DNA from 2 places in the Collinsella sp. BIOML-A6 genome. Region 1 is predicted to be linked to the other one. Evidence: riboswitches for the same ligand, from Rfam matches in the RefSeq annotation. Region 1 holds a riboswitch; the other holds the start of a gene.
The links. Region 1 has a riboswitch for thiamine pyrophosphate ahead of thiC (phosphomethylpyrimidine synthase ThiC). Riboswitches for the same ligand answer to the same signal wherever they lie in the genome.
Positions count from the first base shown of each region.

Region 2: linked by a shared signal. The riboswitch ahead of thiM (hydroxyethylthiazole kinase) and the one ahead of thiC (phosphomethylpyrimidine synthase ThiC) in region 1 are both predicted to bind thiamine pyrophosphate.

Region 1 covers NZ_WWSL01000018.1:33,507-37,698, reverse strand. Annotated here, with positions in the region: gene GT495_RS07235 (aminopeptidase) at 1-406, shown strand, start outside; gene GT495_RS07230 (YaaA family protein) at 509-1,318, shown strand; gene GT495_RS07225 (hypothetical protein) at 1,454-1,969, opposite strand; TPP riboswitch at 2,032-2,148, shown strand; gene thiC (phosphomethylpyrimidine synthase ThiC) at 2,140-3,474, shown strand; gene thiD (bifunctional hydroxymethylpyrimidine kinase/phosphomethylpyrimidine kinase) at 3,657-4,192, shown strand, end outside.
Region 2 covers NZ_WWSL01000002.1:35,291-39,482, reverse strand. Annotated here, with positions in the region: gene GT495_RS00900 (LysR family transcriptional regulator) at 31-927, opposite strand; gene GT495_RS00895 (HAD-IIB family hydrolase) at 938-1,846, opposite strand; TPP riboswitch at 2,007-2,117, shown strand; gene thiM (hydroxyethylthiazole kinase) at 2,169-3,008, shown strand; gene GT495_RS00885 (thiamine-binding protein) at 3,013-3,354, shown strand; gene GT495_RS00880 (thiamine phosphate synthase) at 3,351-4,046, shown strand.

The DNA.
Region 1 (4,192 bases):
GCTCGCCCGCAGCCGCATGCTTTCCTCCGATGTGTCCGCCGGCTTCGACCCGGGCTACGCCAGCAAGTTCGAGACCAAGAACGCCGCCTTCATGGGTCGCGGCCTGTGCTTTAACAAGTACACGGGCAGCCGCGGCAAGGGCGGTTCCAACGACGCCGATGCCGAGTACATGGCGCTTATCCGCGACATCATGGACGAGGCCGGCGTGGACTTCCAGACCTGCGAGCTCGGTCGCGTCAACGCGGGCGGCGGCGGCACCATCGCCTACATCATGGCCAAGTACGGCATGAACGTCATCGACTCCGGCGTTGCCGTCCTGTCCATGCACGCCCTGTGGGAGGTCGCCAACAAGGCCGACATCTACGAGGCCTATCGTGGCTACAAGGCCTTCCTCGAGCGCGCCTAACCAACCCTCGTAACTTGCGGTGAAATAGTTCCCAGACATGCCTTTTAACAGGCAAAACAGGAATTATTCCACCGCAACTTCCTTTTTGGTAGAGGAGAGTCCATGCTACAGGTCGTCATTTCGCCCGCCAAACAGATGCGGACAGCTCAAGATGTCTTTGACGTTTGGGGCATACCGCCTTTTGCACATCAGACGGCCCGACTCCATCAGGCGCTGTTGGGCATCGAACGCGAGGATGGCGCGGCAGGTCTTCAGACCCTTTGGAACGTGAGCGACAGGCTGCTTACAGCGTGCCTGGATACGCTTCACGAATTTATGCCCGTCCTGAGCGATACCGACCTCGCCGATCCCGATATCGCGCGTCGAATCTCCCCCGCCGTCATGTCCTATCACGGCATTCAATACCAGAGCATGGCGCCCGAGGTGATGGATTCCGCGCAGCTCGCATGGCTGCAAGACCATCTGTGGATCCTCTCGGGGCTCTACGGATGCGTACGCCCCTTTCATGCCGTTGAACCGTATCGGCTGGAGATGGGCTCGAAGCTTGCCGTCGACGATACCCGAGACCTCTACGCGTTTTGGGGCGACAAGCTCGCACGGGCCATCGCTCCGGCAGGCTCCAACGCTACGATCGTCAACCTCGCCAGCGTGGAATACGCCAAAGCCGTTCTGCCCTGCCTCACCACCGATGCCACGGTCGTCACATGTCTCTTTGGCGAAGGCGTCCGCAACGGCAAGCCCATCCAGCGCTCGACCGCCAGCAAAAAGGCGCGCGGCTCCATGGTACGCTGGATGGCAGAAAACAAGTTCGAGGATGCAAGCGGGCTCGCCGCGTTCGACGTTGGTTATCGTCACTTTCCCGAGCTTTCACCCGCAGGCACCCTCGTGTTCATCAACGAACAGATGCTCTAGAGCCGACACCCGACACTGACCCGCTCAGCCTTCTCTATATAACTTGCGGTGGAATAGTTCCTATTTGAGCCTTTTATCGCACAAACAGGAACTATTCCACCGCAACTTCTATGATTGGCCGGCTAGGCGCGACACCTATTCTGCTAGACCGTCGGCTTTGGCAATTTCATTTGTCGAGCCGTCCTGATAGGTAATCTTGACATGCTCCACCTCGGACGCCGCAACACCCGACGGGGGCTCCAGGCGCCATTCTGTCAGCGCGATATCCATCGTCGTGGGCACATCCCCTTGATCTTTGAGCGCGACCGACAGCGTCTTAAGCGATGCATCGAAGGTCACGCGCTCGATCTCTTCACCAGGAATGGAACCACCGCTCAGCTGCAACTGCACAAACTCATCGCACGGATACCAATAATCACCGGGAGCTGCCACCGTGTTGCCGCCAGAGACCTTCATCGTCATAATCGGTAGGCTATCATCAGCCTCGAACTCCCAGGCAGCGCCGCCTTGACCGCCAAACGTCCAAATACAAAAGGCAATCACCAGCACGGCAAGCGCCGCAAAGCCAATCGCGACCAACCCATGGTGCGCACGGCCACCCTCGGCCGATACATCCCGTTGCGTCTCTCGATATAGATGCATGTCTTCCATGTACGCCTCCCCACAGGCACGCTCGTTGGCCCAATCGTACCCATTCAGGCTATACTTGAGCCCATGACATAACGGGGAGCTTGCAGGACAAGACGGCAGGCTGAGATTGGGCGCGCCCGCCCTGACCCGCAAACCTGATATGGGTAATGCCAACGAAGGGAGCCGTGCCAATGAGCACACAAACCGAGCCCACGCTCGTCACGCAAATCGACTTCGCCCGCGCCGGGCAGATCACACCGCAGATGAAGGAGGTCGCCGAGCGCGAGCATCGCGACCCCGAGTACATCCGCGAGCGCGTGGCCGACGGCCGCATCGCCATTCCCGCCAACATCGTGCATATCAAAAAGGGCATGCGCGCCTTTGGTGTCGGTGAGGGCCTGTCCACCAAGGTCAACGTCAATCTGGGTATCTCGGGCGACAAGGCCGATGCCGCCGAGGAATGGAAGAAGGTCAAGATTGCCGAGGATTACGGCGCCGACGCCATCATGGACCTCTCCAACTCGGGCAAGACGCGCCAGTTCCGCCAGCAGCTCATCGACGAGACACCGCTCATGGTGGGCACCGTCCCCATGTACGATGCCATCGGTTACATGGAAAAGCCGCTGGTCAAGCTCACTAAGGATGACCTGCTCGAGGTCGTGCGCGCGCATGCCGAGGACGGTGTGGACTTTATGACCATCCACTGCGGCATCAACAAGTCGGTTATCAAGACCTTTAAGGAGACCGGCCGCCTCATGAACATCGTCAGCCGCGGCGGCTCGCTGCTGTTTGGCTGGATGGAGGTCACCGGCAACGAAAACCCCTTCTACGAGTTCTACGACGAGGTGCTCGAGATTTGCCACGAGTACGACGTGACGATTTCGCTCGGCGACTCCTGCCGCCCGGGCTGCCTCTACGACTCCAACGACGCCACCGAGACCGCCGAGATGATCGAACTGGGCAAGCTGTGCAAGCGTGCCTGGGCTGCCGGCGTCCAGGTCATGGTCGAGGGTCCGGGTCACATGGCGCTCGACGAGATCGCCGCCAACATGAAGCTGCAGAAGCGTCTGTGCCACAACGCCCCGTTCTATGTGCTCGGGCCGCTGGTGACCGATATCGGCGTGGGCTACGACCACATCACCGCCGCCATCGGTGGCGCCATCTCCGCGAGCTCCGGCGCCGACTTCCTGTGCTACGTAACGCCCGCCGAGCACCTGTGCCTGCCCAACGCCCAGGACGTGCTCGACGGCCTCATGGCCACCAAGATTGCCGCGCACGCCGCCGATATCGCCAAGAAGGTGCCGCACGCCCGCGACATGGACGACAAGATGGGTCGGGCACGCCGCAAACTCGACTGGGATGCCATGTGGAAGTGCGCTCTCGACCCGGTCACCGGTAAGAAGCGCTACGAGGAATCCCCCGCCGCCACCGAGGGCACCTGCACCATGTGCGGCAAGATGTGCGCCGTCCGCACCGTCAACAAGGTGTTCGAGGGCACGACGATCGATCTTGGCATGGAGGACTAGGCTTATCACCACGGTCGGTCGCAGGCCCTCAGCAACGTTCGTCGATTGTTGACGTGTGAACATTTGCTTTCATTTGCGTAAAGATTGCATCACCCGCCCGGGTCCGACATAGAGTTGGCCCGGGCGTCTCTATAATGCAGGCTTAAAGACCCATTTGAATCCAATCGGACAAGGGAGTGAGCATGGATCGCAGTAATGTACCTGCCGTTCTGTCCATCGCAGGATCCGATTCCAGCGGCGGTGCCGGCATTCAGGCCGACATCAAGACCATCACGGCGCACCGCCTGTATGCCGAGACGGCCATCACTGCCATCACGGCGCAAAACACCCTGGGTGTCACCGCCGTGCAGGATATCTCGCCAGATATCGTAGCCGCGCAAATTGATGCCGTCTTTGACGATATCCGCCCGAGCGCCGTCAAGATCGGCATGGTTTCCTCTGTCGAGATTATCGAGGTCATCGCCGACCGCTTGAGCGCTTGGAACGCAACGAACGTCGTCGTCGACCCCGTCATGGTCGCCACCTCGGGCGCGCGCTTGATTGCCGAAGATGCCTCCGAGGCACTCACCCGCCGTCTGTTCCCGTTGGCAACGGTCATCACCCCCAACATTCCCGAGGCTATGGCGCTGCTCGACTACGAGGTCGATTCCGAGCGCACACAACAAAATGCCGCTATGCTCCTCACCCGCCGCTTTGGCTGCGCCGCCTTGGTTAAGGG
Region 2 (4,192 bases), on a different contig from region 1:
AGAGATTTGACCCGTGCAGAACGCAGCAGTCTAGATGTGCTGACGGATCGCGTCGATATAGGCCTGCCCATAGCGCGTGAGCGTCGTGTTCTTGCGTGTGATAATACCGATCTCCATGTACTCGTCCACATCGAGCGGAATCGAGATAATACCGGGACCGTTGAGTTCATGGCTGATCACGCCCGAACACACCGTGTAACCGTTAAGGCCCATAACTAGGTTGAACAGCGTCGCACGGTCACGCACGCGGATATTCTTGCGGCGCTCAAACGTCGAGGTCAGCTCTTCAGAATAATAAAACGAGTTATAGCTGCCCTGCTCATAGGACAGGAACGGGTAGTCCTTGAGATCTTCGAGTGTCACGCTGGCGTGGTCCGCCAATGGATGGTCGGCGCATACAAAGACATGCGGCGCAGCGCAGAAGAGCCCCTCGAATACGAGCTCGTTGGCGGCGAGCATGCGCTCGATAACCTCGCGGTTATGCTCGGATAAGTACAGGATGCCCAGTTCGCTTTTCATATGCGCGACGTCCTCGATAATCTCGTGGGTCTGCTCCTCGCGCAGGGTAAAGTCGTAGCGCGCGGCATCGAACTCGCGGATCACGTCGACAAACGCGTTAACGGCAAAGGAATAATGCTGGCAGCTCACACTAAAGTGCGGCACCTGCTCGGACGTGCCTTTGTACTTGCCCTCGAGCAGGTCGGCCTGGTCGAGCACCTGGCGCGCGTAGCCCAAGAAGGTCTCGCCTTCCTCGGACACAATGACGCCCTTGTTGGTGCGCTCAAAGATGTGCACGCCCATCTCGTTTTCGAGATCGCGGATCGACGCGGTAATCGAAGGCTGCGACACAAAGAGCCGGCGCGAGGCCTCGGTGATACTGCCGCATTCGGCAACCTTAACAACATACCTGAGTTGCTGAAGCTTCATGACTTTCCCCCTAGACGGTCGTAATGCCGAAACCTGCCGCGTCCACCTGACACATAAACGGCGGCATCTCCCCCGTCGCAGCGCAGGCGGCAATCTGATGCAGAGCCCCGGCAACCGCATCATCTGCCGCAGCGCCGATATGCCAGCGCGCGGCAGCCGTGACCGCCTCGTTGGCATTGGCGACTGCAACGGAGTTGGGAACGGCATCGATCATGGGCAGATCGTTATCGGAATCGCCGAATACGGCCACCTCGTCGAGCGTCAGGCCCAAAGCACGCGCCAGCTCCAGCGCAGCGCAACCCTTGTCCCAATCTGCTGGAAGAATGTCGAATAGGCGCACACGATTGTTGGGAAACACGAGCGAGAGTTCCGGCACCTCAGCGGCAACGCGCTCGCGTAGCCCCGCGAGCTCCTCACGCGAACGGGCACTCCAGATATTCGCCTTGTATACCGGGGCATCATCGACAACAGGACGGCACGGGGCCTCTTCGCCTTTGAGCCATGCGTTGCCGCCCGACTCCATGGCGCGACGAACGCGCTCGGGATCACTCGTCACACAATAGGCATCGTTATTCCAAAAGTCATCGCCCAGGCTGTAGACTTTCAGATACGTATCGTCGGTCTCTTGCTCCAAGTAGTCAGCCAAGCGCATCAGGGCGGCGTTGTCGGTCGCATGCGAGGCCACCACCTCGCCGTCCACAAACATGACCTGGCCGTTGCAGAACGCACCGGTCGAAAAGCACTCGGAACAATTTTTGAACATCCAGCCCATCGCGGACGGTTGGCGACCCGAAACCGGGCCAAAGTGCAGACCCGCCGCCTGCATGGCATGAATGCCCTCGATGGCGTAGTCGCTGGCGCCGTCATGCCCGGCCGGAATCAGCGTATCGTCCATATCGGTCAGCACAAGTTTAATCATAAGGTCCCCCGTCATTTTCACCGTAACCATTGTAACGACCTACCAATAAGGGACGGGTTTATTTTGGCAGGTTTTATCTGGGAAAATACCGCGCCCCAGTTGCCACCTGCCAAAATAAACCTGTCCCTTTTTGGCAGGTGCGCTAGTATAGGGAGCAACAGATTCGATGCGGGAGTGCCGGCGGTGCAAACCACAAGGCTGAGAGGGCATGGGGCCCAATCCTTTGAACCTGTCAGTTAATGCTGGCGTAGGGAGCATGCCGCCTTTACAGGGGCGCTGTCTATGCACAGCGCCCCTTTTCTATGCCAAGGAGGCATGTGCAGTGATCAATTCGGAACAGCTCAAGCAAAACGTAGTCAAGGCCGCGGAGGAGATTCGCGCCACGAATCCGATGGCCGGCTCCATCACCAATACGGTGACGATTGATTTTGTCGCCAACGCACAGCTCGCCGTGGGCGGATCGGCCGCCATGGTCTACCTGCCCGACGAGGGCGAGGCGCTCGTTGCCGGCGGCGGCGCCATCTATCTCAATATGGGAACGCTCTTCCCCATCTACGAGCAGACGATTCCCCGCGCAGCCAAGGCGGCGCATGACGCCGGCAAGCCCTGGGTGCTCGACCCGGTGGGCCTGGGCATCGGTAGCCTGCGCACCCAGCTGGTAAACGAGCTCAAGCAGTACAAGCCCGCCATCGTGCGCGGCAACGCCTCCGAGATCATCGCGCTTGCCGCCCTATGGAACCTTGAGGGTGAGGCAGCCGACCTCAGCCGCGCCCGCGGCGTCGACACCACCGACACCGTTGATGCCGCCCGCGATGCCGCTGTGGCGCTCGCTCGCTACACTGGTGGCGCCGTAGTTGTCTCGGGCGAGGTTGACCTGATCACCGACGGCACGACCGTGGCCAAGTCCCATGGCGGCAGCCCGCTCATGTCCAAGATCACCGGCTGCGGCTGCTCGCAGGGCGGCGTGCTGGCCGTGTATGCCTGCGCCGGCGACCCGCTTACGGCAGCCATCTGCGGCACCGCGGTCTACAACGTTGCCGGCACGCGTGCCGCCGCTGTCGCCGATGCCCCGGCAAGCTTTAAGGTCGCCTTTATCGATGAGCTCTACCGCGCGACCGCCCAGGACATCGCCGACAACCAGCTCGAGCTCGAGGAGGCATAAGCCCATGTCCGAGTCCGCAACCAGCGCCGGCATGAACACGTTGGTCGCCGTGGCCATTGCCCCGTGCGGTACGGGCGACGAGCTCTCCGCCGAGGTCGCCGAAGTCGTGCGCGTCATTCGCGAGAGCGGCCTTCCCAACCGCACCACCTCGATGTTCACCGAGATCGAGGGCGACTGGGACAAGGTTATGCAGGTCGTACGCGATGCGACCTTTGTGTTGGCGAGTAAGGGCATCCGAACCGAAGTCGTACTCAAAGCCGATATTCGACCCGGATTTACCGACACCATGACCGGCAAACTCGAGCGCATGGAAGCACAGATCAAAAAGCAGGAGGAAGCACGATGAGCATCCGCGACAACCTTGATATCTCGGCCTATCTGGTACTCGGCCCCGAAAACACACTCGGGCGCCCCGTGGGCGATGTGGTGGCGCAGGCGCTCGACGCCGGCTTTACCTGCATCCAGGTGCGCTCCAAGGTTGCAAGCGCCCGCGAGATCATTGCGCTGACAGGCGACGCCGCGCAGGCAATCGCGCAGGCCGGCAAGACCGGTCAGGTCGCCCTGCTGATCGACGACCGCCTTGACTGCGTGCTCGCCGCGCGCGAGCAGGGCATCGCTGTCGACGGCGTGCACGTGGGCCAAAGCGATATTCCCGTCGAGGTCTGCCGCAAACTTTTGGGCCCCGATGCCATTGTGGGTCTTTCGGCCCGCTGCGAGGAGATGCTCGAGTACGTCAAGACCGCCGACATGAGCCTGGTCAACTACCTAGGCGTAGGCCCGCTGCACGAGACCGAGACCAAGCGCGACTGCGGACGCGCAGCCGATGGCTCCATCATCACCAAAAGCTTTGAGGATCTGGCCGCACTCCACGCGGCAAGCCCCGTGCCCATCGTGGTGGGCGGCGGCGTCAAGACGGCCGACCTGCCACAGCTCAAGGCCACCGGCGTCGATGGCTTCTTTGTGGTGAGCGCCGTCTGCAGCGCCGACGACCCCCACGCCGCAGCCAAGGAGCTCGTCGACACCTGGCAGCAGGCATAGACATAAGCCGAGCAGCTGATTCGCAGCCTCATATCTTCAATAGCGGAAAGCGCATCCCAGTTTGGACCTCCATTCCGGGATGCGCTTTCCGTAAAGAGGGGCAGTGGGAAACTGCATCCCAGTCTGAACACATATTCCGGGATGAA